Regions from separate parts of the Paenibacillus sp. FSL K6-1096 genome, predicted to be linked through region 3. Evidence: riboswitches for the same ligand, from Rfam matches in the RefSeq annotation. Region 3 holds a riboswitch; each other region holds the start of a gene.
The links. A riboswitch is a leader RNA that binds a small molecule or an ion and turns the genes downstream of it on or off. The one in region 3 is predicted to bind cyclic di-AMP.
Positions count from the first base shown of each region.

Region 1: another riboswitch for cyclic di-AMP. It lies ahead of MHI24_RS06600 (hypothetical protein); the one in region 3 lies ahead of MHI24_RS16925 (C40 family peptidase).
Region 2: another riboswitch for cyclic di-AMP. It lies ahead of MHI24_RS01635 (APC family permease); the one in region 3 lies ahead of MHI24_RS16925 (C40 family peptidase).
Region 4: another riboswitch for cyclic di-AMP. It lies ahead of MHI24_RS19010 (hypothetical protein); the one in region 3 lies ahead of MHI24_RS16925 (C40 family peptidase).

Region 1 covers NZ_CP150274.1:1,458,500-1,465,671, forward strand. The annotation lists gene MHI24_RS06580 (hypothetical protein) at 1-267, opposite strand, end outside; gene MHI24_RS06585 (patatin-like phospholipase family protein) at 290-1,087, opposite strand; gene MHI24_RS06590 (Lrp/AsnC family transcriptional regulator) at 1,163-1,840, opposite strand; gene MHI24_RS06595 (SPFH domain-containing protein) at 1,998-3,422, opposite strand; gene MHI24_RS06600 (hypothetical protein) at 3,438-3,938, opposite strand; cyclic di-AMP (ydaO/yuaA leader) riboswitch at 4,311-4,489, opposite strand; gene MHI24_RS06605 (TetR/AcrR family transcriptional regulator) at 4,819-5,445, shown strand; gene MHI24_RS06610 (MMPL family transporter) at 5,474-7,172, shown strand, end outside.
Region 2 covers NZ_CP150274.1:380,852-388,023, forward strand. The annotation lists gene MHI24_RS01625 (iron ABC transporter permease) at 1-173, opposite strand, end outside; gene MHI24_RS01630 (ABC transporter substrate-binding protein) at 308-1,345, opposite strand; gene MHI24_RS01635 (APC family permease) at 1,514-3,331, opposite strand; cyclic di-AMP (ydaO/yuaA leader) riboswitch at 3,460-3,619, opposite strand; gene MHI24_RS01640 (disulfide oxidoreductase) at 3,804-4,238, opposite strand; gene MHI24_RS01645 (DsbA family protein) at 4,235-4,987, opposite strand; gene MHI24_RS01650 (ATP-binding protein) at 5,080-7,005, opposite strand.
Region 3 covers NZ_CP150274.1:3,787,787-3,794,958, reverse strand. The annotation lists gene MHI24_RS16935 (M1 family metallopeptidase) at 1-2,001, shown strand, start outside; gene MHI24_RS16930 (hypothetical protein) at 2,011-2,844, shown strand; cyclic di-AMP (ydaO/yuaA leader) riboswitch at 3,064-3,203, shown strand; gene MHI24_RS16925 (C40 family peptidase) at 3,261-3,689, shown strand; cyclic di-AMP (ydaO/yuaA leader) riboswitch at 4,084-4,227, shown strand; gene MHI24_RS16920 (C40 family peptidase) at 4,232-4,723, shown strand; gene MHI24_RS16915 (GNAT family protein) at 4,964-5,449, shown strand; gene MHI24_RS16910 (cytochrome c) at 5,577-5,933, shown strand; gene MHI24_RS16905 (4a-hydroxytetrahydrobiopterin dehydratase) at 6,045-6,320, opposite strand; gene MHI24_RS16900 (hypothetical protein) at 6,529-6,822, opposite strand; gene motA (flagellar motor stator protein MotA) at 7,026-7,172, shown strand, end outside.
Region 4 covers NZ_CP150274.1:4,261,029-4,268,200, forward strand. The annotation lists gene MHI24_RS18985 (ATP-binding cassette domain-containing protein) at 1-635, shown strand, start outside; gene MHI24_RS18990 (ABC transporter permease) at 628-1,917, shown strand; gene MHI24_RS18995 (zinc-dependent metalloprotease family protein) at 2,228-2,857, shown strand; gene MHI24_RS19000 (hypothetical protein) at 2,879-3,571, shown strand; gene MHI24_RS19005 (hypothetical protein) at 3,659-3,847, shown strand; gene MHI24_RS19010 (hypothetical protein) at 3,930-4,382, opposite strand; cyclic di-AMP (ydaO/yuaA leader) riboswitch at 4,518-4,690, opposite strand; gene MHI24_RS19015 (hypothetical protein) at 4,909-6,240, opposite strand; gene MHI24_RS19020 (MerR family transcriptional regulator) at 6,368-6,769, shown strand; gene MHI24_RS19025 (oxidoreductase) at 6,766-7,172, shown strand, end outside.

The DNA.
Region 1 (7,172 bases), 2.3 Mb from region 3:
CACACGAAGCTTCAACTGCCCAAGCTCCTCCAAGACCGCCTGGTTGTGTTCGGACCATAGCGCCTGAACCTGTCCGGTAATCCGCGCTTCCATCCGCTGCTCCTCTGCCTCCTTGCGGTGAATGAGCTTATCTGCCAGGGAACGGGCCTCTTGACGGCTCACCTCTCCTTTTTTGACTAATTCCCCGACGGTTAGTTCAATTTGTTCTTTCCCCGCAGCCGCCAGGCCAATCCCCAGCATTATCGCTTTATCTAATGTTGTTCTCATTCGTCTCCAGCTCCTTATAAGATCATGATTTACTTGCTATACGAATTTGAATTTGATGCTTGAGCTCCTCCATGCTCTGTTCGGCAGCCTCCTCTCCCGCTCGGATACATTCCTGTGTCTTGGTAAAGTCAAAGGCTGCATAGGAGCCAACGTCAGGCCGGATCACATAATCCGCCAGCTTCAGGCTTGCATGTTTACGCTCGGCCGTCATTAGACTATACGAGCGGTAGACCACTTCGAACATATTGCGCGGCGGCTTATTCTCATGCTCTCTCGCCACGTCCACAGCAATCACATAATCGATATCCCCGCCCAGCACCTCCTCCACCGGCAGGTTGTTCAATACCCCGCCGTCCACAAGCATTTGATCCCCAGCCATCAGCGGTGCAAAAACACCTGGAAATGCGGTGGTAGCACGGAGTGCAACGCCCAGCTCACCTTCATCCAGCACCACCTGCTTGCCCCGAATCAGATCTACGGCAATCGCTCTGAATTCCACCGGAAATTGTTCGATTCGCAGGTCATGCTTACCGCGGCTCTGCAGCAATTCGTTGATTGTATGATGGACCGTATTGCCGGCAAACAAGCCCCTGTGCCGGATTCCTATATCCAGCAAACGGTATTTCGGTGTTCTTAGCAGCAGCTGTTCAATATCCCCGGCAGAGATGCCTGCTGCATATAGGCCCCCAATGGCCCCGCCCATGCTTGTGCCGGCAATCCGGTCTATCCGGATACCATGTCTCTCAAAAGCCTTCAATACGCCCAGATGCGCCAGCCCCCTGACGGCTCCGCCGCCCAATGCAAGTCCTGTTCTCCCCATATGGCACTCCACTTCCATCCGGATTTATTTTAATAAGTCACAAAAGACCCAAAAACTCAAAAAGCAGAAGCTTTGTCAAGCTAAAGCTTCGTGCAGCAGATCCAACAAGCGTTGTTGGTCTTGACTCGACAGCTGATCCATGATGCGGAGAAATTCGGATACCAGCTCTGTGAATTCGTCCCCAAGCTCGTCATTGATGGCTTGAATAACCGTCCCGAGAACCGTTCCGACAAACATCAGCATTCCGTTCTCTCTCTTCGGTGTTTTGGAGACCACAAGACGGATCAGCATTTCAGTTCTACCGCCCAGCTTCTTCACATAGACCAGCAGCAGTCCGAGAATATAGCCGCAGAATTCAATGCTGGATGACTTGGAAGGAATTTCGTTCATCATTCTTTGAATCAGGTCGTTAACATTGCCATTCTTTACGCTTTGGAGCAGATTGCGGATATGGGCCACCGTCTGCTCCCAGTCCGCCGGATTTAAGGAATCGCTCAAATTTTGTTTGAACAGGTCGGACGCCTTGACGGTTGGAGCAAACACTACCTGAGAACGTCCGGTGTCCTTGGAGTTCACTTCATAGCTGCGGGTTACAAACCCGAGCTTTTCGATTTCCTTCAGCATATCATAAGCCGTCCATTTACTGACTCCGAGTGAACGGGCCAACGTCTCATAATGAATCGGCAGGCTGGTGCGCTGATACAGTTCAACCAGCTGCCCCAATAATTGCAGCCGTCGTTTTGTAAGTGGCATAGATGCACCTCGAGAATTTTTGTTTTTTGGTTTTTTGGTTTTTTGGTTTTTTGTGTTTTTTATATTACCACTCCCTTCCTTCGTTCGTCAATCTAAGATTCACGGGCAGAAACGGCAAAGAACCCTCATTGGCTGAAGGTTCTTAAACTCTCAAGTCCTACCCTTGCTCCTTATCCCGGCCAAGCAGTCCGCTGAGCGCCTCAGTCACGTTCATGCCGGTAAGTGTCTGGGTCAGCTCTGGAACCTGGGCCATAATTTTGGCGATATCACCCGTAATCTTGTTCACGCCTGAAGAAGCGCCGTCCTGGGAGATGACCGTGATCTTGTCGACCTTGGCCAGCGGGGAGGCGATCTTGTCGGCCAGCTCCGGCAGAATCTTCAGGAATTCCACGGTCAGCGCCGCTTGCGTGAACTGCTTGTAGGCCTCCGCTTTCTTCTGCAAAGCTCCTGCTTCGGCTGCCCCGGCGAGCTGAACGATCTCCGCATTCGCCTTCCCTTTCGCCAGCTCTGCTTCCGCCGTTGCCAGCCCGCGCTTGGTCGTCGTGGCCGCTTCAGCTTCCGCCTCCAGAATCTGCCGCTGCTTGGCGGCTTCCGCTCTCATAATGGTCGCCTGATTCTCCGCCTGAGCCGGCTTGATCACTGTCGCCTCCAGCTCCTTCTGCTTCAGCTCAACTTCAATCTCGCGGACCGTCCGGTTGGCTTCGGCTTCCATTTGGGTGATTTTGACCTGCTCGGTGACCAGCGATTGCTTGATCTTGTTCTGTTGCAGTTCGTAAGCCAGATCCGCCTGCGCCTTCTTCACTTCGGTCTCCAGCTTGAAGTCGGCCTGCTTAATATTCAGCTCCTTCTCGAACAGGGATTCCTTCGCACGGGCTGCCGTTCCCGCTTCTATCGTCGCCTGGTGGGCATTGGCTTTGGCAATCGAGGATTCCTTCTCCGCCTCAGCCTGCTTGATCTGGATGTCGCGCTCTGCCTCCGCTTTGGCAATGCTGGCATCACGGCGGATACGTTCAATCTCGGGTACCCCCATATTGTCGATGTACCCTTTGTCATCGGTAATCTTTTTGATGGTGAAGCTGACGACCTCCAGCCCCATTTTGTCGAGGTCCTCTGAGCAGGTCTCCCGCATCTTGCTGTTGATCTCATCCGGGGTCTTCAGAATCGATTCGACCGACAGCTGGCCGATCAGTCCGCGCAGATGGCCTTCCACCGAATGCAGGATAATCGTCTCGCGGTCCTCCTCCGGCCGGTCAATGAACTGCTCGCTGGCGGTCAGGATTGCGGTGGGATCGCTTTTGATCTTAATCTGGGCGACGGCCTCCAGGTTGAGCTTGATGCCCTGCCGGGAGAACATGGCCTGCGCCGGAATGACATCGAAGCTCATCAGCATCATCGAGATGGTCTTATTGTTCTGAAAGCCGGGGATGACGAAGGTCCCGCCGCCTTGCACCACTCTTTTGCCGCCGAGGCCGTATACGATCATTGCCTGGTTGGGCGGTACCTTCTTATACGCGGTCACGATGCTGGACAGGACCAGCAGAATCACTACAACGATTGCTCCAGTAACATAGAGAATTAACATTAGCTCCGACACTCCCTATTCAATTTGTCCCATTTCCCGTTCAAAAAGCGTTACCGCTGCAAGCCCCTTCTCCACCCGCACAATAATCACCCGGTCGCCCCGGTTCAGCTCCTGTCCGGGTTCAGCCCTTACGCCGATGGAGCGCATGGTGCCGAGCAGCACATATTTCATCTCCCCGACGGCTCCGTCCGCTGCGGCGATGCTAATATATCCGAGCTGACCGGCCGGGTCATACTCCCATTCACTCATGCTGCTGTCGTACCGGGTCATGATCCGGGCCAGCACCGTATAGAGCAGAATGCCCGGCAGCAGGGCAATCACGGTGCAGACCAGCACCACTGGCAGCAATTGCATCCCGCTGAATTTTGTCAGCATGTAACCCGTGCCGCCCCAGACGGTGACCGACACCATCAGCGGCAGAATCGGCAGTACCCCCGGCCCTCCGGCATCACTGCCACCCGCATGGATATGTCCCGCCAGGCCATGCCCGTGAATACTGCCGCTGAGCAGGAGCACCAGCCCCGCCCAGAAGCAGACGATGAATACAGTAGCGATGGTAATCCCCTCCTTTCAGTGGATTGTGGTGATGAGTCAAGTGATTAATTATTGTTGTTATAAGATGTTGTATTACTATCGCCGTTACTAATCCGCCTGGGTTTCCAAGCAGGACTGCTTGGTTAGATGGGAGCGGAGGCGCAAGGTGGTTCGGGTGCACTAGTGCTCTTCATTAACTCTAACTCCCGTCCACTCTTCGCCCCCAGTAAACTTCCGGCTCCTTCCCCCCAGCCACTTCAAGCGCAACCTGAGGGCTTCCTCCCTTACCCGTACAGCAAAAAGACCACAGCAGCAACAGGGCTCTCCGTGGTCGGTTAATCGATCATGGCGCTCATCCTCTCTCTTCGAGGCTTACGGGGTTAGCTGACGGATTCGGGCAGCGAGATTGCCCTACCTTACCGGTGTCATAGCAGCACGCAGTAAGGATTCACCCCAGAGTGCAGCAGCATCACTTCCGCCGCTTCACCCGTTGGTTCCCCCGTTCCCGTAACGGAATTCAGCCGCCTGTGAGAACAGTGTTATGTCATTCGGTTGATGATTGAATCTTACGCCTGCGGCCCGGCAAAGTAAAACGCGGCAGTTGGCAAAAGAAGCCAAACCCGCCGTCCCTATACGAATGAAGGCGCATTCTTGCGCTGCGCTCTTATGCGGCCGGGGATTTGCTCGTTCTTGCGCCTTTTTGCGAAAGCGGGTTTATTCGTAAAATTTGAAATATTCACATTTCCGTCACTAGATGCTCATTGTGCAACATTGCCCTTTGGGCAATAATATAACCTATAGCTATTACTATTCAACCCATGCTATTCAGCGCAATAGCAGCAGAAAGGAGGAAACAGGAAGCTTGAATTCCAAACTGAACCTGCGGGACAAAAAAAAGGAGGCCACCGCCTACGCCTTGTCCACCGCCGCCTTTGAGCTTGCGCTTGAGCACGGCATGGACGGCTTCATTGTGGACGATGTGGTGCAGAAGGCCGGTTATTCCCGGCGGACCTTTGCCAATTACTTCTCTTGCAAGGAGGAGGCGGTCGCCGCTTATTTCATTGGCAATATTGCAGCCAAAGAGAAAGAAGAGGCGGATCACACGCTGGCCGCTCAGCCGCCGGATGCTACGCCGCTCGATGTCCTGTACAATCTGCTGAAACTCCAATTCACCTCGGAGTTCCTGCATAAGCTGCGGCAGTTCGTCTCCCTGGCGCATCAGCATCCGTCCCTGGAGCCTTACATTCTCAATGTCTTCCGGCATTTGCAGATCACCGCCCAGGAGACGCTGGAGCAGTTCACCCATGGACGGTATGCCGATGGATATACCCACCTGCTGGCCGGTGCCGTCTACGGGGCCTTCGTGCCCATTCTGGACGGACGGCTGAATGTGATGCTGCCGGGCGAGCAGCTGAGTGCAGACTCCGAAGCTATGCCGTTTGACCAATATTTGAATTCGATGTTCGCTTACTTACGCAACGGCTTCTAAATTTAGAGATACAGAGGAGAAACCATTCATGTCTACTTTTCTATACCGTTTAGGCAAATCGGCTTATGCCAGGCCCTGGATGTTCATTGCTGTCTGGATCGTCATACTCGGTGTGATCGGCACCCTTATCGGAGTGAACGGCATTCAGTCCAGCTCCGAGATGAAAATTGAAGGCACCGAGTCGCAAAAAGTGCTGGATAAGCTGTCCAAAGAGCTGCCCGCTGCGGCCGGAGGTCAGGCAAGTGTAGCCTTCACTGCACCTGAAGGCGAACGGCTGGACACGCCGGAGCGCGCTGCGTTGCTGCTGAAGGCGATCAATGATGTGTACAGCATGGAGTATGTCATCAACCCTGCTGAGCTGGCTGCCCAAGCAGCTGCTGCGGCTGGTCAAGGCGCTACCGATCCTTCTGCTGCCGCCGCAGGCCAAGGTGCTGCCGCCGATCCTTCCGCTGCCGCCGCAGGCCAAGGCGCTGCCGCGGCCCAAGCGGTCCCGTTCGGCCCGCTGATGGCTGACGGCATGCCTGTTCCCGGCGTAATGCTGTCGGCGGACGGCAATATTGCCTTGTTCCAGTTCCAGTTCACCGTGCAGCAGACCTCGCTGCCCTCCAATGTGCCGGATGATATCATCGACACAGTGACCGAGGTCGAACAGTCCGGCTCCGGGATTACAGCGATTCCAAGCGATTCGCTCAAAAGCATTCCGGCCATCGGCTCCACCGAAGCTATCGGAGTTGCCGTCGCCGCCATCGTATTATTCATGACGCTGGGCTCGGTGGTGGCCGCCGGTCTGCCGCTGATTACTGCGCTGCTGGGCGTGGCCATCAGTGTCGGAGGCGCCTTCGCGCTGGGCAGCCTGATCCAGATGAACGACATCACCCCGGTACTGGCCGTAATGATCGGTCTGGCTGTAGGGATCGACTACTCGCTGTTCATTGTGAACCGGCAGCGCCGCCTCATTCTTGATGAGAAGCTAAGCGCCGGGGAAGCCGCCAGCCGGGCGCTGGGTACGGCGGGAAGCGCGGTGTTCTTCGCCGGACTGACCGTTATTATTGCCCTGTGCGGGATGCTCGTTATCGGCATCGGCTTCCTGTCCACGATGGCGCTTGTAGCAGCGGCCAGTGTGCTGGTCAATGTTCTGCTGGCATTAACCCTGCTGCCTGCACTGCTCGGACTGGTCGGCGAGAAGATCGTGACCGCCAAAGCCCGGACCAAGCAGACGGCCGCCGCCAAGCAAGCGCAGCACAGCTTCTCGCACCGCTGGGCGAATGCCACTGTGAAATTCCGCTGGGCCATCATTATTCTCGTCGTGCTGGTGCTGGGAACAGCTGCTATCCCGGTCAGCAAAATGGAGCTGGGCATCCCGTCCGGCGCCTCAGCGAACCTGGATACACCTGCCCGCCAGAGCTATGATGTAATCTCCAAGGGCTTCGGCGAAGGCTTCAACGGACCGCTGCTGCTGGTCGCTGAGCCGAAGAATCCGTCCGACAAAATTTCCATGCCTGTCCTGGGCAAACTGATTCAAGAGCTGCAAATGCACGATAATGTGACCCTGGTCTCACCGCTGGGCACGAATCCCGCCGGTGATATCGCCATTATCAGTCTGATTCCGAAGACGGGGCCTACAGACACCGCAACCAGAGACCTAGTAGAGGAGCTGCGTGATCCGGCCTCCGCTCTGACGGACGGCAACAATATTACTCTGGGCGTGACCGGCTTCACCGCCATCA
Region 2 (7,172 bases), 3.4 Mb from region 3:
ACGGTAGCCAGCCGGATATCCGCTGCGCCAACCGATACAGATATCATCAGTCCGAAGAGAATCGCCGCTATTCCCAGCACGAGAATCGCTGCTGCGGCAGCCGGCCGCGAGCGGACACGTGTGTTTCCTTCATCAGAAGGAGCTTTCAGAGCAGAATCTGTGGATGAAGCCATTACCCGTCTCCTTATTATAGATGATTATGATTCTCATTATCGCAAAGATATGGATATTGTTCAACATTTAAAAGAGGCAGGCTCCTATATCCTGAGGATATAAAAGCCTGCACAATGCTCCGCAGATAAAGAACTTATTTTACAAAGCTGCTCAGAATATCATCGATGGTCTTGGAATTGGCTATAGGACCGCTGTACAGCCAGCTGGTATCTTTGCCGAACTCGTGAACATTCCCTGCCTTGACGGCCGGAATCCCCTTCCAGACAGCCCCCTCCGTAATCTCAGCTCCGTCTGCCTTGTCACTGTTCACCAGAATGATATGCTCAGCAGTCAGCTCAGACAATTTCTCAAGTGAAATCGGGTTCCACGGTGCTCTGGACTCCTCAGGAATCTCAGTCACCAGATTCGGAAGCTTCACTCCAAGATCGCCATACAATACCGCACCGCTGCTGCGGGTCTCATCTACGATGAAGAAGTTCTTTGACACCAACCATAGAACAGCTACTGAATCATCACCGATAGCAGCAGAGACGGCAGCTTTGGCGGAAGCAGCTTTCTGATCATAGTCTGCAATGACCTTCTCAGCTTCCGGAGTCTTGTTCAGCAGCTCACCGATCTTGAGCAAGGCTGCTCGCCAGTCACCGCTGACTTCATCGCCAAGTACATAGGTTGGTGCGATTTTGTTCAACTGGTCATAGAGACCGTTCTGAACTGTGCCTTCCGACTGGACGATGTGGAAATCCGGCGTGAAGCTGGTGACTGCTTCCAGCGGCAGATCATAGCTGATCGGCGGAACATCCTTAAGCTCAGCAGCGAGGTATTTCTGAGTACCATTCTTAGTAGACCATTGGGCAACCGGAGTCACGCCAAGCGCTACAAGATAATCCTCCAGATAAGAAGCAATGACGCGCTGAGGATTAGCGGGAACAGTCACCTGATGACCCATGGCATCCGTTACGGTCTTCTCCACAGCGGGTGCGGCAGTTGCTGCAGGTGCCGCTGAAGCCTCCGCAGCAGCTTCCATTGTTGCCGCAGGTGCGGTGGCTGCTGCATCGTTACTGCCTGCATTGCCATTATTATTTCCGCAAGCGGACAGCAGCAGTGTTGTGGTCATCAGTCCGGCCACCGCCAGCTTCACACTTCCTGATCCTTGCAGGTTGAACGAAAACATTGAGTACCCCTCCTGTTGTATGTTCCCCTCATGAATGGCAAAAGTCCTGTTACCTTTACCTTGTCTATACTGATGATATTGATTCTCATTCTCTCTGTCAACTATAAAAACGAAAAACAGCCGCCTCCGCACCACGCAGAGACAGCCGTCTTCATCGAATCTTCTATATTATTTGTGCAAATGGAAAGGTACAGTCGCAATAACTATATCCTTCTGATTCATCAGATAAGAGCGGATGAACAAGCTGGTCTGATTATGCAGCACCGCCTGCCACCAGTGCTTGGTCACGAATTGCGGAATGAGAACGGTAATATGGTCTGTAGCAGCGGTCTTCCACTCCACGGTATCGATAAACTTCACCAGCGGGCGGATGATGCTGCGGTACCGGGAGCGCAGCACGATCAGGCGCACGCCCGGGTTCCACTCCTCCCACTTCTGCTCCATCTTATGAATCTCTTCCTCATCGAAGCCTACATATACTGCAACCACATTATCCGTCAGCGACTTGGCATAACTGATCGAATGCAGTACGGCCCGGGTAACCCCGGCCACCGGCACGACCACAGTACTTCCCTTAATGCAGGGCTTGTCGGTAGCCGGACAGATCCGCAGCTGGTCGGCAATGTTCATATAATGGCGGTGAATCCGGTGGAACACGAAGATCACGACCGGCAGGAAGATGAAGGCCATCCAGACGCTGGAGAACTTGGTGATGATGAAGATCAGCGTAATCGTTAACGTGGTCAGCATCCCGACCGTATTCACGGCGAACTTGCTCTGCCAGCCTTGCGGCTTCGTCCGGTACCACTGGACCATCATCCCCAGCTGTGACAGGGTGAACGGAATGAATACCCCGACCGCATATAACGGAATCAGGCCTTCTGTATTCCCGTGAAACGCAGCTACCAGCAACGCGGACATAATGCCGAGGAAAATAATCCCGTTGGAGAAGCCCAGCCGGTCGCCGCGCACCATGAAGGCATGAGGCAGATATTTGTCTTTGGCGAACATGAATGCCAGCAGCGGAAAGGCGGAATAGGCTGTATTGGCCGCCAGGAACAGGATCACCGCCGTAATTCCCTGAATGAAGAAGTATAACCCGCCGCGGCCGAACGTGGACTCGGCAATCTGCGAGACCACTGTCGCCTTCTCATCCGGTACAATCCCGTACCAGTAGGCCAGCAGCGTAATTCCGGTGAACATAATGCCGAGAATCAGGCCCATCAGCATCAGCGTTTTTGCTGCATTTTTCTCCGCAGGGGCCTTGAAGTTAGGAATGGCATTGGAGACCGCCTCCACCCCGGTGAGCGCAGAACAGCCGGAGCTGAACGCCTTCAGCAGCAGGAACATGCTCACGTTCGAGACGGCCGAGCCAATCTCGGGAACGCTGGCATGGGTGCCGCCGGTCATGTATTTGAAGACCCCTGAGATAATCAGGACAAAGATCGAGACTACGAACAGATAGACCGGGATGGCGATGAAGGACGCCGATTCGGTTACCCCGCGCAGGTTGATAATCGTTAAGAGCAGAATAACGGATACCGCAATAAGTACACTATGACCATGCAGGCTCGGAAAAGCGGAGGTAATCGCATCCGTACCCGCCGAGGCACTTACCGCCACCGTCAGGATGTAATCGACCAGCAGCGAGCCTCCGGCCAGGAGGCCGGTATGAACCCCGAGGTTGCTTTTGGCGACAATATAGGCCCCCCCGCCCTGTGGATAAGCGAAGATCGTCTGCCGGTAAGACAGAATCAGAATGGCCAGCAGGCCCAATACGGCTAATGCAATTGGCAGGGAATACCAGATCGCGGTAAATCCGGCGGCGACCAGTACGATTAAGATTTGTTCTGTTCCGTAGGCTACCGACGAGAGCGCATCAGAAGACAGGACAGCCAGTGCTTTCACCTTGGATAACTTTTCATGATCGAGTTCGTTCGACTTCATCGGACGCCCGATCAATAGTCGTTTTACCTTGCTTACCATTGTAGTAACAGTTCCTCTCTTGGTTGAGTTGAATCGGGGTTCCGTGCGCTGTTTTCATAAGTGGATTTCATAAATGCAGGCACCAAAATAAGCATACGGAAATGATCCGCATGCCTAAGAGTGCATGGTCATTATCCCACTGTTGCTTACGAGGTTAGCTGGCGGATTCGGGCTGTGGCAGCCCTACGGTTACAGGTCCTGAAACCCGCTCCCGATTCACCCCTTTTGGCCAAGGCCAAAGTGTGGTTCCCCCGTTCTTCCTTCCGGAAAATTCAGCGCGTATTCAACTTCTCACAAGGACTAATATTAAGCTACAATGCCCCTTCCGTAAAGCGGTGAAACAAATGAAAAAAGAATGAAAAGCATCCAAAACCACCAAATCAATGATCCGGTAAGTCTAGATCTTTCATTCTCTTTCATTATCCCTTTAAGACGTGATTTTACAGGGTTTGTGAAGATATTTGTGCAGCACTTATTCTGCCGTTTCCTCTTCGCGGCCAGTCCATAGCAGAACAGCAATTAATGCAAATGCGATGAGGGCCAGCAGAGGGACGGTGATGAACCCGAACCAGTTCAGATAATCCTTGTTGCACGGGACGCCGATGGTGCAGGGAATCACCTTGCTGAGTGCAGGAATCTTCTGCTCGGCGTAATGATAGATGGAAATACTGCCGCCGATCAGACTGAGGGGAAGCACGTACGGAATGATCCGCTTGTCCGCCCGGTAGGTCGCGATCCCCAGCAGGAACAGCTGCGGGTACATGAAGATCCGCTGGAACCAGCAGAGCTTGCAGGGCTCATAGTGCAGCACCTCACTGAGATACAGGCTTCCCGCTACAGCCACTACACAGACGAACCAGGCCAGATAGAGACAATTGCGGCGGCAGAAGGCGGAGAAGCCGGTCATGGGGTTGCCGCAGCTCCCGCTGCTTCCTGAATCCGTGCATCAATCTCTTCCATATTAAACGGCTCCTTCACCTTGACTCCATTCACGAACAATGAAGGTGTATTCGTTACCCCGGAATCCGTTCCTAACTGAATATCCCGGTCGAGCTCCTTCTCATAGGTGCGTTCGTCAATATCCTTGCGGAGGACATCGTAATCTACCGGCAGCTCCAGCTGCTTGGCAAGACTCACCATGTAGTCAGGAGTGGCCCATTCCTTATCCTCGGCACCCTGATTCGCGTAGATGGCATCGAAGTATTTCCAGAAGGCCTCCTGGTTCTGGTGATAGACCGACAGCGCAGCGAGTGAGGCGGTACGGGAGTCAGGGCCGATAAAGGCCAGATTCACGAAGTAAAAGGACGCCTTATTCTGCTCCACATACTGCTGAACGATCTGCGGCTTAATCACTCCAGTGAACTGGGCACATGCCGGACACTTATAATCGCCGAACTCCACGATCTTCACCGGAGCATCCTCCTTGCCGAGCCGCATCATCTCGCTGTAATTAAACGAAATCGGAGCAGCATTGGAATCTGAGTCCGTGTCTTTGGAGGCGAGCAGATATAATCCGACAAAAATAATGATGACAATAGCTATCGTGCTCACGATCACAATTCTCGTCTTCTGCTTCTGCTGCTCCAGCTCTGCCCTGCGCTTGTCCTGCTTGCTCATTTGGGGAACCGTGACTTTATTCTTTTTCGTTTTGCTCAAAGAGAGTTCCTTTCCGTCCTCTGGACTAAGGTGATTAAAGTTCAGTTACTTTTCATTAGTATATAATTAAACCTCTGCTGTTGGCAAACCCATTATCCGGCTTCTGTGGCCCCGGACGAGGAGGCTCCGTCATCCCCTCTGTGGCTTCCAAAGAACACTTCTGGGGAATGCTCCAGCGACTGCAGTACAATCCGGACGATGAACCGGGTGCCGCCGCCTTCTGCCGGCTCCGCCCAGATCTCACCCTGCATCAGATCGACCAGCTTCTTGCAAATTGCCAGCCCCAGGCCTGTGCCGGGGTATTTGCGGTTGTGCGAGCCGTCCACCTGAGTGAACGATTGAAAGAGCAGCTTCAGCTTATCCGGCGCAATGCCGATCCCGGTATCACGCACCGTGAACTGGAGCGCCTGCGCACTCCCGCGGATGCCGTAGGATTCCGCTTTGACCGTAACAGAGCCGGAGGGAGTGAATTTCACGGCATTGCCGACCAGATTAATCAGAATCTGGCGGATTCTTGCCTTGTCTCCGGCATAATGGTCAGGCAGCCCCTCTTCAATCTCCAGATGAAGCGATACCGGCTTGTCTTTGGTACTGACCACGAACAGATCTACACATTCCTGCAGCAGTACCTTCAGCTGGAAGGGCTCCTTCGCAAGCGTCAGCCCCTCCGCCTCCAGGCGGGAGATATCCAGAATGTCGCTCATCACATGCAGCAGCGCATGGCTGCTTGTACTCTGCAGCTGCAGCAGCTCCAGCAGCCCCGGGTCCGTCAGCTCATCGGACAGCAGCTGGTTGATGCCGATAATTCCGTTCAGCGGGGTACGGATTTCGTGGCTCATGGTGGCCAGAAACTCGCTTTTCATCGTAACCGCACTCTCTGCGGCATCCCGGGCCTGAATCAGCTCCTGCTGATACTTCATCAGGGCGGTGATATCCTCGGCTACGATATAGACCAGCTGATCGGCATGATGCTGCAAGGGAAAGACGGTCACGCTGCAGACCATCTGCTCGCCGCCCTTGGTACGGATCTTCAGCTCCAGCTTGGACGACTGGCCGCGCGATGCACGAAGCACAGCCTCCCTGACTGCGTTCTCGTCCCGGTCACTGTATAAGATGTGTTTATAATCCCCCAGTTCCTCTCTTCCATACCCTGTCAAGCTGCGCAAGGAAGGATTGGCACTGATGATCTTCTTGCGGGCCGGGTCGATACACATCACCATATCCGGGCTATGCTCGAACAAGGCGGTATACCGCTGCTCATGAAATGCTGCCGACTGGATGATCCGCTGGCGGTCTCTATATAGAAGTCCGAGGACCACCGACACAATGAACAGAAAGGCTCCTCCCAGGATCAAGCCTAATACTGAATCCTTCAGCAGCGGAGTCTGCCCGGTGTAGAGAAGCGATTCATCAGCCTTGAAGACGAACCCGGCCATGGCTACATAATGGATGCCGGCGAACGAACCGGTCAGCGTGAACACCAGCAGCAGCTTTTTGACACTGAACATGTTATAGGAATTCTCCAGCCATTTAGGATCATAAGACGCAGTAACGACCGGAATAATCAGGGCGAACAGCACCGCCAGAATGAGCGAGAACGCTCCCTGCTCATAGCTGGCAGCCATCCGCATCGACCAGATGCCGCTGAAATGCATGATCAGAATGCCGCTGCTGAACAGAAGACCGCCCAGCCCCAGATAAGTCCGGCTGCGGGTCCGGGGATTATTAAGCATCACCAGCAGCATATAAGAAGCGGCCACAGGAATAATCAGGGAGAACGCCAGCAGGAGCAGATCATAAGACACTGCAACGTCCATATGCATGGCGCGCATTCCGAGAAAATGCATACTCCACAAGCCTGTGCCGAGCACTGCGGATATCAGTAGAATATAACGGGACCCCCGCCGGCCGCGGAGCATCCGTTCTGTCAGGTCCAGAGCGGTGAAGCAGGTCAAGAATGCAACGACCACGGAACAAAGGACAAGCAGATCATTGTACGTATTCAGTGTATGCTCCAAGCGCTCCCGCCCCTTTCCGTAGTCTGATGTAAGGTTCTCTTTTACACTTCCTTACCCGCCGCTTATCCTCCCGAATCGCTAAATCCCGCTTTTAGGCAGGAAGATTCTGTAAGAAACAGGGGCAGCAAAAAAGCACAGCGCCAACCTGGCGCCATGCTTGCAAAATG
Region 3 (7,172 bases):
TTAAAGTATACCCTCATCTTCGCAATGCTGGGCGTTATCCTCCTGCTTGGAGGCGGAATCTGGCTGAAGGCGGGGCACAGCCCTGCCGCATGGACAGCCGCTGCGCCAAAAGAGGCCAAGTCCCCCGCCGTCATCCCCCGGCAGCAGCCGGTCCAGTCCACCTATCCGGAGGAAGCGATGTCTCCCCCTGAGACTGAGGCGCTAAGCCAGCGTGTGGTCGAATACCACATGGATGTGCAGCTCCTGCCGGACACCGGGACACTGACAGCCTCCGAGACGCTCACCTGGACCCATCCGGGCAAAAAACCGGTTCAGGAGCTCTATTTCCACCTGTATCCCAACGCATTCGCTTCAGCGGATACTACCTTCATGAAGGAATCCGGGGGTAAGCTGCGCGGAGATTCCATGCCCGCAGGCGGATACGGCAGCATCACGCTCACCGATCTGCGGACCTCCGAGGGCGTGTCGCTGATGCAGCGCACCCAGTACGTTCAGCCGGATGACGGCAATGTCCATGACAGGACACTGCTCAAGGTCCACCTGCCCCAGCCGGTTAACGGCGGCGAGAGTGTGACCGTACGGCTGAAGTTCGAGGTCAAGCTGCCCAAAATATTCGCCCGGATGGGCACTGCTGACCGCTTCGTTATGGCCGGACAGTGGTTCCCGAAGCTGAGCGTGTACGAGCCGGCCGGCAGAAGAGGTCTGAAGGAGGAAGGCTGGAATCTGCACCAGTATCACGGCACCTCCGAATTCTACAGTGATTTCGGAATTTACAATGTCACCATCTCTGTTCCCCCCGGGTATATCGTGGCCGCAACCGGCTTCCCGGTGAAGGACGCCCGGCTGGCGCAGGGCCGCAAGATCTATCAGTTCTACGCAGACGACGTGCATGATTTCGCCTGGGCTGCCTCGCCCGATTTCGTGGTTGCGGAGAAGGCTTTCTCAGCGCCGGAGGTGCCGGGTGTACGGATCAAGCTCTATCTAGACCCGCTGCACAAGAATCTGCAGGAGCGCTACTTCCAGGCAGCCGAGGCGGCGCTGACCGCCTTCAGCAAATGGTACGGCCCTTACCCGTATTCCACCTTGTCCATTGTCGTTCCGCCGGAGTCCGGCAACGGCGCAGGGGGAATGGAATATCCGACGCTGATCACCGCCTTCGGCGCTGCGGAGGCCTCGCCGGGAACCTCGCTGGAGCGCACCATCATCCATGAGATCGGCCACCAGTACTTCTACGGGATGCTGGCCAGCAATGAATTTGAAGAAGCTTGGCTGGATGAGAGCTTCACCTCTTACGCCGAGGACCGGCTGATGGAGCAGGAATACGGTGTAGCCGCAAGCCTCCCGCTCCAGTCCAGCCTGGTCTCGTCATCGCAGCCGCTCAATCTGGAGACCTGGAAATACAGCGGCGACGATGCCTACACACGCAATGTGTATATCCGGGGCAAGCTGGTGCTGAAGGATATCGAGCGGATTACGGGAGCCAAGAATATGGATGCCATTCTCTCCGCCTATGCCCGCAAATACCGCTTCAAGCATCCTTCCACCGCCGACTTCCAGAAGATTGTCGAGAAGGTAACCAAGCAGTCCTGGCAGACTTATTTTGACCGCTATGTCTATGCCGGAGGCGCTCCCGATTTCGCAGTGGACGATATAAGGCTCTCTGCCAGTGAGGCCGGCGGCAGCGAAGCACCCGGGTACAAGGCGGTAGTGGACGTAAGCAACAAAGGCACGCTATATTCCGATGTCCCCGTTAAATTCACCTTCTCCGACGGGTACACCGTGCAGCAGTACTGGAATGGCGAGGGCAAGTCCACATCCTTCGAGTTAGCGTACAAGGCACCTCTGGTCTCCGCTGAGATTGATCCGATGCATTCTGTCCTGCTGGAGAGCAGACATCTTAACAATTTCCGCATGGCGGGGCTGGAGGAGCGCACGCTCTCCCGCTGGACGCTCAGTGCGACGACACTGCTGGAAACTCTGCTCGGAACTCTTGGCTGGTGAGGTGAGGGAATGGTGAAAAGTTCAATAGCCCGCGGTTGGCTCAGCATGAAAGAGCAATTCTATATATTGATTCTGCTGTTTATCTACCGGCTGTTCTGGGGATATTTCCTGTACAAATTCATTAAAAGCGCCGTGGTTCCTGTGCTGCTCCGCTACCCTGACCCGGGCGCCGGCGGCAGCGAAATGGGCAGGCTGCTGTATTATATCGAGGGGCATACGGCCCTGCAGAGCGATCCTGCGGTGCTCCGGTGGCTGTGGCTCCTCCTGGGCCTGACGGTCCTGCGGCTGCTGCTCTCCCCTTTCATCCGGGCAGGTCTGCTGCATGAGCTTCATCAGGAGCGCGCCGGGGCGCGGGGGCTGTTCTTTTTTCCGGGTATGAAAAAGTACGGGCTGCCTGTGCTGCTGTTCAGCCTTGCCGAGTGGGTGCTGACCCTGCTTCCGCTCTATTGGCTGCTTCCGCGTATGTACCGGCTGCTGCTTGGCGGCATCATGAATTATCCGCTTCTGCTGAAGCTTGTGCCCTATGTGCTGGGCTGGCTCCTCTACCTCTTCATCATCCGCAAGCTCCTGCTCTATATGCAGTTCGGATATACCGCCGGTACCGGGATGTTCTCCTCGCTGCTGGTTTGCCTCAAGGTACTGCTGCCCTCCATTGGTATATCTATCGTTATGGGGGCGGGCAGTCTCGCCGTGCTGCTGATCTGCAGTGCGTCCGCGCTGCTGTATCCCGGCCTGCCCGCACTGCTGCTGCGCCAGGCAGCCCCGCTGCCCTCTAACCTGCTTGACATGTGGGGAATCGCTGCACAGTACCATCTATGGTCCAGCAAATCATTTCCACAATAAACTCCGGATAATCCGGCATACTAAAAAGAGTCACCGCCCCTTCCCCAGGGCGCAGGACTCTTTTTTCTTTGGGCATAGACAGCCGGATGGGTAAAAGCATTTGCAAATCGGAAAATCCTCTGTTACAATGATGGCTGTACTAGTAACAAAGTTGTAATCTTTATGACATGAATTTCTGCCAACCATGAAATGTAACGTTGTCGATATGTCACTATTCTGGTGCCTAACACGCCTAATTCCTTTGCACCGGGAAGTGGGGGAACCATATTTTGGGTGAATTGATCTCGCTTTAGAGGGGTCATAGGGGAACCTTCTACCGAATCCTTAAGCTAACCCCGCAGGCCTTGGAAGGAGTACATCTGTTGAGAGTTCAGAACTTCAAGAAGAAATGCACCGCCGCAGCGCTGGGTCTTGTGATGGTATTCACACTTGGGGCGGGCAGCGCCTTCGCCGATTCCAAAATGGATAAAGTCATTTCCAAAACCATTGGAACGTCGTACAAAACCGGAGGCACCACCACCAGCGGATTTGATTGCTCGGGATTCACCAAATATGTGTTCAAGAATGTAGGACTTACCCTGCCGCGCACCTCTAAGGCACAGTACAAAGTAGGGACGGCCGTATCCAAGAGCAATCTCCGTTCCGGCGATCTCGTATTCTTCAATACCCTGGGCAACGGAGTGTCCCATGTTGGTATTTATGTCGGAAACGGTAAGTTTGCACAGTCTTCCAGTTCACGCGGAGTCACTATCACTTCAATGAGCCAGTCCTACTGGGCCAACCGCTACGTTGGCGCCAAACGGGTAATGAGCACCACAGCCTACCAGGCTGTCGCGTACGATTGAGCTGAACGTTTGAATCAAACCCCGCAACTGTTAACCTCTAACATCCAAATGTAACTTATAGAAGCCCGGAATTTGATTATTGCCGTAATCATTTCCGGGTTTTTCCTTTACCTTATTCTACCTTTTACACCGGATTTCCGATCTTGAAACAGCATTTTATGGAAAACCAAAAGAAAAAAACATATAAAACTGGCTGTACGCATAGATATTTGTCCTAACGATGGGCTATAACTCTAAAAAACACAAAAAAGATGCATTAATATGTTATTAGTGATTGCCAATCTCTGCAGTCTTTGCTACAATTATCGCAGTGAGCTTTTAGTAACATTTTTGTAATTATTGAGTGACTTTTAATCAAGTTTTTGTCATGAATCGGATAAATAGCTAATCCTAATCAACAGTCGTGCCGAGTTCCCTAATGAATTAGGGAAACGGGGGAACCAGTTTTGGGTGAATTGACCTCCTATTCTAAGAGGGGTCATAGGGGACCTTCAACCGAACCCTTAAGCTAACCTCGTAGGCATCGGAAGGGGTATTTACTTTTGAAGAAGAAGCTAGCAGCCGCAGTACTGAGCTTATCCATTATCTTCACAATCGGGGCAGGAAGCGCTTTCGCGGATTCCAAGATGGATAAGGTGATCGACAAGGCCATCGGAACCAAATACGTATCCGGCGGTACTACCACCAATGGCTTTGATTGCTCCGGATTCACCATGTATGTTTTTGATAAGATCGGCATTAATCTGCCGCACCAATCGGGTTCCCAATACCAGATGGGCTCAGCCGTATCCCGTGATGAGCTAAGAGCAGGCGATCTTGTATTCTTCAATACCAATGGCAGAGGCGTCTCCCATGTCGGCATTTATGTCGGTGACGGCGATTTCGCACATGCTTCTTCTTCCCGCGGGGTTACCATCAGTTCGCTTAGCGACAGCTATTATGTCAACCGTTATATCGGTGCCAAGCGCATTATGAGCACAGACGCTTACAAGACGGTAGCGACGGATTCCCAGGACAACGACGACGTACAATAGACTTCATATTGCTAATGCATAGGCTCTTTTCCAGGATGATAACACATCTTTGGGGAAGAGCTTTTTCTTTCTTACTCCCTACTTACCCGTCTCAGAATTGGCCAAACACCCTTTCCGGCATTTCAGAAAATATTTTTTCGCATTTGTCAAGTTTCCGCCTCCCGGCAAGGAATTTGCGCGGAATCAGGCGTATGATGTATATATAGTTAACAAGAGCATTTAACGAGAGGAGACTGGCCTATGATTCGTTCTCCGCTAACCTTTTATGTAGTACCGATGGAATCGCTTCATGCCGAAGAGATCTGCAAGTGGGAATATAGCCCGCCTTACAATATATACGGCTGGATGTCCTGGGAGCAGATGCAGGCACTAGGCGTGGAATTCGGGGACCCGCAGCTGCGCAGCGAGCAATATGTTTCTGTGGTGGACGGACAAGGCATTCTGTGCGGGTTCGCCCAGCTGTTCCCCATGGAGGGTGTAGTCAGGCTCGGCGTGGGGATGCGGCCGGACCTGTGCGGCAATGGCCTGGGGCAGCAGTTCATGAAGGCTATCGTGCAGGCTGCACTGGCCCGTTACCCGGAGCGGGAGATCGATCTGGAGGTGTTGACCTGGAATCAGCGCGCTATCCGCGCTTACCAGAAGAGCGGGTTCACCATAACCGATACGTATGAACGCAGAACGCCTACCGGCAATAAGCCGTTTTATTGCATGGTCTATGACAAATAACACCCGAGGCATGGTTATGTGCAAAAAAGCAGGGGTTTTCCGTTCGTTTTTTTGACACAAATACTATGATAACGCTTCACCATCCGCTATAATGGAAGAAGCAGCTTACAGGGAGGGACGGATGCAGATGCAGAAATGGATCATGAGCGGTTTGTTTTTTGCCGCCTGCGCCTTTGCAGTGATCTTAATGTTTACCTTACCCGGCAAGTCCGAGGTGGCCGAAGAGAATAAACCAACGATGCCTGAGGTGGTGCTGGATGCTGCCAGTGCAGAGGCTACCGTGCAGGCCAGCTGTATCTCCTGCCACGGTGACCAGCTTCAGGGCGGTGTAGGCCCCAGCCTGCAGCAGGAAGGCGGCAAGCACGATGCAGCACAGATCTTCACGATTGTCACCAAGGGACGCGGGCAAATGCCTCCTTTCAAAGACAAGCTGGCCCCTGAAGAAATTGCCAACATTGCGTTATGGCTGGCCGAGAAGAAATAATACGTCTACTATTCAATGTGAAATGCCCGCTGCCAGAGAATTCTCTCCTGGAGCGGGCATTTTTATGATTCAGGCTCACCTGTCATTTCCATATCTATAGATACTGTCTCCCTAACGGTTCTTCTCAAAGGCCTCATTAAATTGATGGGCCTGGCGGATATCCAGCTTCTCCGCATCTGCAGCCAGGCGCAGAATAACGGTCTTGTAATCAATGGTGATGTGCGGATGATGATCGAATGCTTCCGAGATGGCAGCCACCTCATCCACAAAAGCGATTCCCTTCATGTATTCACTGAACATGTACTTGCGCACCAGGCTCTCCTTCTCCAGCCTCCAGCCCTCCAGCTTGCCGACCTCTTCCTGCAGCTCTTCCTCTGTAAATTGCAATGTGCTTCCTCCCTTGCTAAGTTAACTGTACAGTACTGCACTCTCTCCTTAAATAAAACATCCCTCAGCTTCTGAAAGTCCAAGGGATGTGCCAGGCCAAAGATTTTTTTGATTAAATGTATTCCTGATTCCCGGCAAATATTACTTCCTCCCAATTTTAACATGGGCTGATCCCGGGGACAAACCGCGGGGCTAATTGCCGGATGGCTTACACCAGCAGAACGGAAGCCAGATCCTCATCACCAAGCAGAATATTAATACGGTGGGTGTCTTTGTCGTACATCACAACCCCGCTGCCCACCTGGATGACCGGCTCATTGCCCAGCGCATAGAACAGATCCTCCGCAAGCGCCTCCCACACCTCCAGCTTCGATTCCTCCGGCAGGTGCTCCCATTCCTCAGGGTCCATCTCAAAAAAAATGTATCCGTCCGAAATCCGTCCGACGGCTCCTGTCAGATCAACCAGAATCTCACTGTAATCTCTGCCATGCTTAACTCCCACATCAATCACTCCGTTTTCTCCGCTAATGAATAATACCTTACCTTATCCATTATAGCCGAAAAAATCACTTCACAAAAAACGGAATGCTGTCGATAAATAAGAATATACGTGATTTGGTTACGAGCAGTGTGTTCTCCCGCGCTTCAAGGACGAAATACGCGGGCAGTCGATCACTTCTTATTACTCATGGATGAGGTGCATAAATGGAAATTTCAACAATTCTGGGCCTGGTGTTTGGTCTGATCGCTGTAGTGTGGGGGATGGTCCTTAAGCATGCTCCGCTGGCCAGCTTGAACAACCCCGCGGCCTACGTCATTATCTTTCTGGGGACGACCGCTTCCGTCTTCATG
Region 4 (7,172 bases), 470 kb from region 3:
TCAGCGACCAGATTATCTATCTGGCCCGGCTGCGCGGGATGCCGGCCAGTGAGGCGGATAAGAGCCTGAAGTATTGGCTGGACCGGTTCGATGTTCCGGAATACTACAATAAGAAGATTGAAGAGCTGTCCAAGGGTAACCAGCAGAAAATGGGCTTCGTCGCTGCCGTGGTTCACAAGCCGGAGATCCTCATCCTGGATGAAGCCTTCAGCGGCCTTGATCCGGTGAATGTGGAGCTGCTGAAGGATACGGTCAAAGAGCTGCGCGATCAAGGCACCAGCATCCTGTTCTCCACCCACCGGATGGAGCATGTCGAGGAGTTATGCCGCAATATTACGATTCTTGACCGCTCGAATACTGTCGTTCAAGGTGATATCCGGGAGATCAAGAAGGGATACCCGCGGGAGCATGTCGTCCTGCGCACTGCCGGAGAAGTGACCGGGCTGGCGGAGATTGCCGGAGTGACCGGAGTGGAGCGGCAAGAGCGGGGATATCTGCTGTCCATCAGCGAGATTGGCGCTGCACAGCGCATTCTGCAGGCGGCGATGGCTCAAGGCGAGGTCGAGCATTTCGAGATCAAGGAACCGACGCTAAACCAAATCTTCATCAGAGCGGTGGGTGAATCCAATGAATAAAATGGCAACCATTATCGGCTTCACATTCAAGAACAAGGTAAAGACGAAATCCTTCATGATCACTACCCTGATCCTGGTTCTCCTGCTCAGCATCGGGATGAATATCCCTTATCTGATCAAGGTGTTCAAGGGAGAGGACGGTGCCAAGGACGCGACACAGATCGGAGTCGTTGCCGAGCAGGGCTTCCGGCCTGCCGAGCTGCTGCTTGCTTATACCCCGCCGGCTGAAGCAGAAGATAAAGTCGTATTCACCGCTTATCCTTCCGCCGAGGATGCAACGCTTAAGCAGGGGATTGAGGATGGGAAAATTGAAGGGTATCTGACTTTTGCCGCAGAGGGCAGTGAAGGTGTGCCCCCGGTAACGTATCACAGCAAAGACGGAGACATCAGCAGCAAGCTGAGAACGAATCTGCAGGCCGCCTTGCAGCAGGTGAACACCGGCCTGATTGTCGGCGACAAGCTGACCGAGAGCCAGGTGGCGGCGATCTTCGCTCCGGTGTCGATCGATACCGCGCAGCTTAGTACGGACGGGGCTGCGGGAGGCGCAGACCAAGTTCGGGATAAACCGCCCATCAATTATGTGGTGGTCTACGTCCTGCTGATGCTGTTCTTCATGTCCGTCATGATGACCGGCAACATGATTTCAGCCGAGATTACCTCGGAGAAAAGCTCGCGCATTATGGAAATCCTCATTACCAGCGCTTCGCCGTTAACTCAAATGTTCGGCAAGGTCATCGGCATTTTCCTGGTCGGACTGATGCAGATTGCCATTATCTCGGCCAGCATTGCAGTTAACCTGATGCTGCCGCACAATTCCGGCATTCTGAGTGATTTTGATATGGATCTGGGCCAGCTGGATGTAGGAATTCTTGTATATGGCTTCATCCTGTATATCCTGGGCTACTTCCTGTACGCCTTGATGTATGCCGCCGTCGGCTCGATTGTCAGCCGGACCGAGGACCTCGGCCAGGCTGTCATGCCAGTGATGATGCTGGGCTTCGTCAGCTTCTACCTGCCGCTGTTCAGCATCTCGAACCCGGATACGCTGCTGGTCAAGGTAGCCAGCTTCGTGCCATTCACCTCTTCGCTCAGCCTGCTGCTGCGCATCGGGGTCGGGGAGGTCGCCCTCTGGGAGATCATGGTCTCGCTGGCGATCCTGCTGGCGACCACCTTCCTCTTCGGCTGGCTTGCCGCCAAGATCTACCGCACCGGCGTCCTGATGTACGGCAAGCGCCCTAGCATCAAAGAGATCAGAAAAGCGATGAAGGCTTATAAAATCTAAGAGTGCACACAACTAAAACCTAAGGGCATAATGGATTTCGCGCAAGGGATGCTGGCAGGATTGTAAGTTACGGGCTGCTTAGACGCTTGTGACCTAATGAATAGTTGTTGTAGAAAGACCCGTCCAGTTCAATGGACGGGTCTTTCTTTGAAACCATTGAACATTAATGAAAAAAATACCATAAAAGTATTGATAGAGGAAGGAATAATATGCAAAATATAACCATATCTAGATTTAATAACTTATGAGGGAGAGGTGCATTATCTACATGCAGAGCAAAAGGAAAGCGCTAACAATTTAGCTTGTAGCATTGCTAACGTTCACTATTCCTATCTTAAATTCTACTGCAAACGCACATGAAATTTATTATACCGGTCCAACGAGTAATCCGACTGCTTATCCAATTAAATGGGATAATATCAGTAATGGTAAGGCTTATTTGAAAATTAATGGAGATAACTTAAGCACTGAATACAGTAGCGCATATACTACTGCCTCATATTTATGGCCCACTTACTCACAAAAAGTAACAACAAGCCAAACCAGTTTTGGGGCTTCCACTCTGGATATTGCCTCGACCACTAAAGCCTATTGGGACCAAAGATTCGGTATTATAGGAACGGGCGTACTTGGAATAACTGACTCTAAGTCAACCGACGGATACATTATTAATTCTTCCAATGTACAAAACTCCTCAAGGAAAATTAGATATGCACAAATTTTTATGACACCCTATACTTCCATGTACAGTGGCTCCAATCCAACTATTCATAAAATTGCAACAATTACACATGAAATTGGCCATGCCCTCGGGTTAGGCCACCCTAACGAACTCTATTACCCAACTAATGCTGAGTCCATTATGAGAACTGGTGGAAACTATGAAGATTATTATGTTCCAAGACCACATGATACTAGTGATTTAAATAATAAATATTAAATATGTTAATGGAGGGTTGAGATGAACATCAAAAAAATAATAACTGCTGCCGCCACGGCATGTATTGCTTTTGGATTAATCACAGGCTGTTCTGGTCCTTCCTCTTCCACTACGGATAAGTCTTCAGCCACCAGCCTATCACCAGAAAAAATAAACGAACTGCGTAAGGAGTATCCATTATCCACGGGCTCACCACAGAATGTCGATCTGCGGGATCTGACGTTTAAAGAGGTGCTGGATTATACTGATTCGGTCATTATAGCTGAAGTGGTTCAGCAAATGCCGGATTTCAGTGTGGACTTGATTACTGAACCTGGCACTCCAGAGGGTAATCTGGCAGAGAAATTAGAAGCATCCGGTGAGGAGCCGTACCGGCCGGAGTTCACCTCATTTCAAGTGAAGGTCGAGGAAGTTGTTACGGGTGAAGAGGTTAGCGACACGATTAACCTTATCTATAACTCTGAGTTTAAAGGAATTGAGCCAGAACTCAAACCAGGCATGAAGATTGTCGCAGCGGTCAAAAAGGGTGTCGGTAAAGAGCAGGAAGGAAGCTACTCTTTTACCCGGTATGGCACGTATTATGTGGTCGAAGACGACTATGTGCTGTCTGCATTTGAGGGACAGACAGAAGAGATGAAGGCCTTCTCCCGGGAGACCAATGGTTATAAGCTCGATCATCTCATTGCCGAGATTGAAGCGATGAAGGGGAATTGAGAATCCCCCACCAGCCCGCCCAAACTGGTTAAACATCTGCCGATAGTGTACCTTAGTACTATTAGCAGTTGGGAGTGATGAGTGGTTATGAAGAAAAGTAGAGGAATTCCCGTGCTGGTTGCGGTCTCGATTCTGCTGATTATTATCAGCAGCCTGATTCCTGCAGACCGGTCTACGTGGCTGGGAGCGTTACAGACCTTGCTGCTGGGTTTGGGGCTGCTGGGCTGCTGCATGGCGTTCATGCGGTTCGTCAAGGGCGGGAAGGGCAAGCGCTGATCTGCGCCATGAGTTAGAGCCGTAGCGGAAGCTGCGGCTTATTGCAGGTTCAGGCCCCTGTGATCAGACCACGCCCTCCCCCTCACCCCGCCGTAGGCTGGTGGACCGCCGGGATCTGGGAGCTGGCAGCCGCCATCTGTTCCCTTATGCTTCTTAGCTGGACCTTCAGCTCCGGGATGCTGCGCTGGAGAATTCCGCTGATGTCGGACAGGGGAAGCTGCAGGCCATACCATAGAGCGCTGACGGTCATATCCTCCCAGCTCAGCAGGGCACAGGTACAGCGGCTGCGGTCCGGGGCCAACAGGGCACACTGCCGGATGCACTCGCGGTAAGCGTCCGCAGCGCCGGCATTATCCGGGAGGCGGCCCTTTGCCCACTCTGTATAGAGCGCTGCGAAGGTAGCGGCAGCGGCTTGTTCGGCGCGGGCTCCTTTTTCCAGCAGCAAGCAGCTAAGGGCATAGACAGGTCCGCTGTAGTCCTGGACATAGTCGGTGAATCCGGCAGCGGCTGCTGCCTGGGGTAAGGGGTCTGGCATGTGGACACGTTCCTTCCTGAATGGCTAACGGATGGGTAAGGCTTCATTAAGCGCAAAAAACCGCAGACAGAGGAAGACCTCTGCTGCGGCTAGTGGTGCAGGCGGAAGACGCCTGACGCCATAACGTGGCGGATCATGATCTCTCTCTTGGCGCTTACGAGGTTAGCTGCCGGATTCGGGCGGTGAGAGTCGCCCTACCTGCCGGAGACGGCGCAAATGGCCCTCTCCTTCGGATTCACCCCAAGTCGGCCTGACGGCCGGATGGTTCCCCCGTTTTCCGCATAGCGGAAATTCAGCGTGCATGAATATGCTAATTTTCATGAATGCGTTCAATTGCTTTCAACACGAATCATACTCTTTTCAGGAGCCCTTTGTAAAAATGGAAAAGAGTGCTTTTTGCCTTGTTTTCAGTAAATGGCTGTATGGCTAATCATCTGGAAGCCAAAACTCATATATGTAGCTGATTATCTGCCATTTATCTCGCTCAATCGCCGGTTTATGTTTTTTTAGCCAATTTACGGTCCTATCACCACCACAGCGGGCTATTCTGATTCTTCCAGGCAATGATCCGCTTAACCTCACGAACCGATCCCGTTGTAATTTCATAGCCGCTGCGCTCTGTAGCATGAAGGTCCAGGAAGTGCAGCATGCCTCCGTAAGTCCCCACGGCCAGCAAGGTCTCATCTGGATTGACAGCTAACCCTGATATGGTGCTCCCGGCATAGTAACGCCACAGTTCTTGGCCTTCTGCATTAATGAGCCTCAAGTAGCCATAAGCATCGCCAATGACAACACCATCCTCCAGAGCGGCTGCCGCATAGACCCGGGCTTCCTCGTTCACGACCGGATAATCCTGTTCCGCAGGGAACTCGCCCGCCTCCACCTGTTCAAGGGACACGGCAAGGGTAGCACCATTATAGAAGTGGCAGGCATTGTACCATACGCTGCGCTGATCCTTCGTAAATATAGTATAGTGCGGGTAGCTGGATTCCGGATTGAAGCTGTGCACCTGCCCTGTAGTGATGTCATACAAAAGATGATCGCTGCCCTGGCTGCCAAGTGCGATCCATCTTCCGTCCGGCGATACAGCACCATGCGCCATATCAATCTCGATATGCTCCATCTCATCTTCCTTATATTCTTCGAGATCCGGGTGCAGCAATTTCACGCTCCATGACTTCTCTTGCGATTGCTCGACCAGGAAGATTCCCTGGCTGGTGACCAGCAATAACGCATGTCCTTCGTTAAAAGGAATCACTTCTTCCAAGGGTAACTCCTGATCCAGGCTGTCTATGTTCAGAACGGGAAAGTCCGGGTCCAGCGATTGAATCTTCCCGTTCAGCTCCCGCCAGGAAAGCTCAGCTACAACTTCTCCCTGCAAGGTGCTGTCCATGGATTGCATAATGGTAATGCCTTGCTTGCCCGCGAGGGCATGGAGCTGATTGCCGGGAGAGGCCCCGACCAGGCTGTATCCGCTAAATACGGAAAAAGCCTCATTGTGCACAGTCACCACAGCATTATTCTCCCAGGGTGAGCCGGTGCTGAAGACGACATCATCATTACTTATAAAATGGATACCGCGAATCGCCCGCATTTCCTTCTGGAACTGCCGTTCCAGCGGCCACGTTGCTGCCGGCAGCTGCTCCCTCAGCTCAGCGATCTTCCCCTGCTCATTAGCCCCGCGGATCATTTTATAGACCTTGGCGGCAAGGGCAGAACGTGAATCCCCTGCGGGCTCATCCCCCGCCTTGTCCCAGCCTTCAGTCAATCCTTTATGGACATAATAATTAATATCGTTAACATAACGTTGTCCTTCTGCGCGCCATTTGGCGGCGGCGTCTTCTTGTAGCCAGTTCAAATGATCATTCCTCCTATTCCAGATATATGTAATTATACAATATTATCATTTATGAATCGCCGATCCCGGCTTGACTTGGACCATACTCCAGCGATTATGATTTGAGACGAAGAAGGAGGTGGACGGCATGGAGCCTGTATACACCATTGCCGAGGTTGCCAAGCGGACAGGGCTTACCCAGGATACCATCCGCTATTATGAGAAGATCAAGCTATTGCCTCCGGCGACACGCAAGGAGAATGGCCAGCGCGCATACAGCAGGCAAGAGCTGGACCGGGTGCATTTTGTGGCGATCCTCAAAAGAACCCATATGCCGCTGCGCAGAATTCAGGAATATATCGCGGCTTCTGCCCAAAGTGACTATGAGGCATGTTATCAGGTGCTGGACGGGCACCGGATGCTGATTGAGGAGCAGCTTGCTGAGCTGACGGATGCGCTGGAGCTGATGAGATACAAGCTTAAGAACTTTCAGGAGATCAAGGACGGCAGGTTCATCGCCGAAATGGAACGGAGGAGGGACGGACAATGAATACAGAATGGAATGATGTGCGGGGGAGACAGCACCCGATTCCTTCAGGCTATGATGCGGACACTACAGCAGAGGAAGTTATACAAGGACATGATCTCAGCGGTAAAATAGCGGTCGTGACCGGCGGGTATTCCGGTCTGGGCCTGGAGACCACGCGTGTGCTGGCTGCGGCCGGCGCTAAGGTGATTGTGCCGGTACGGACACCGGAGAAAGCGCGGCATACCCTGGCCGGCATTCCCGGAGCCGAGATTGCAGCGCTGGATTTGCTGGACCCGGCATCGGTTGATGCCTTCGCCCGGCAGTTCCTGGACTCCTGCCGTCCGCTTGATATCCTGATTCACAGCGCCGGAATTATGGCTACGCCGCTGACCCGGGATGCCCGCGGATATGAGGGGCAGTTTGC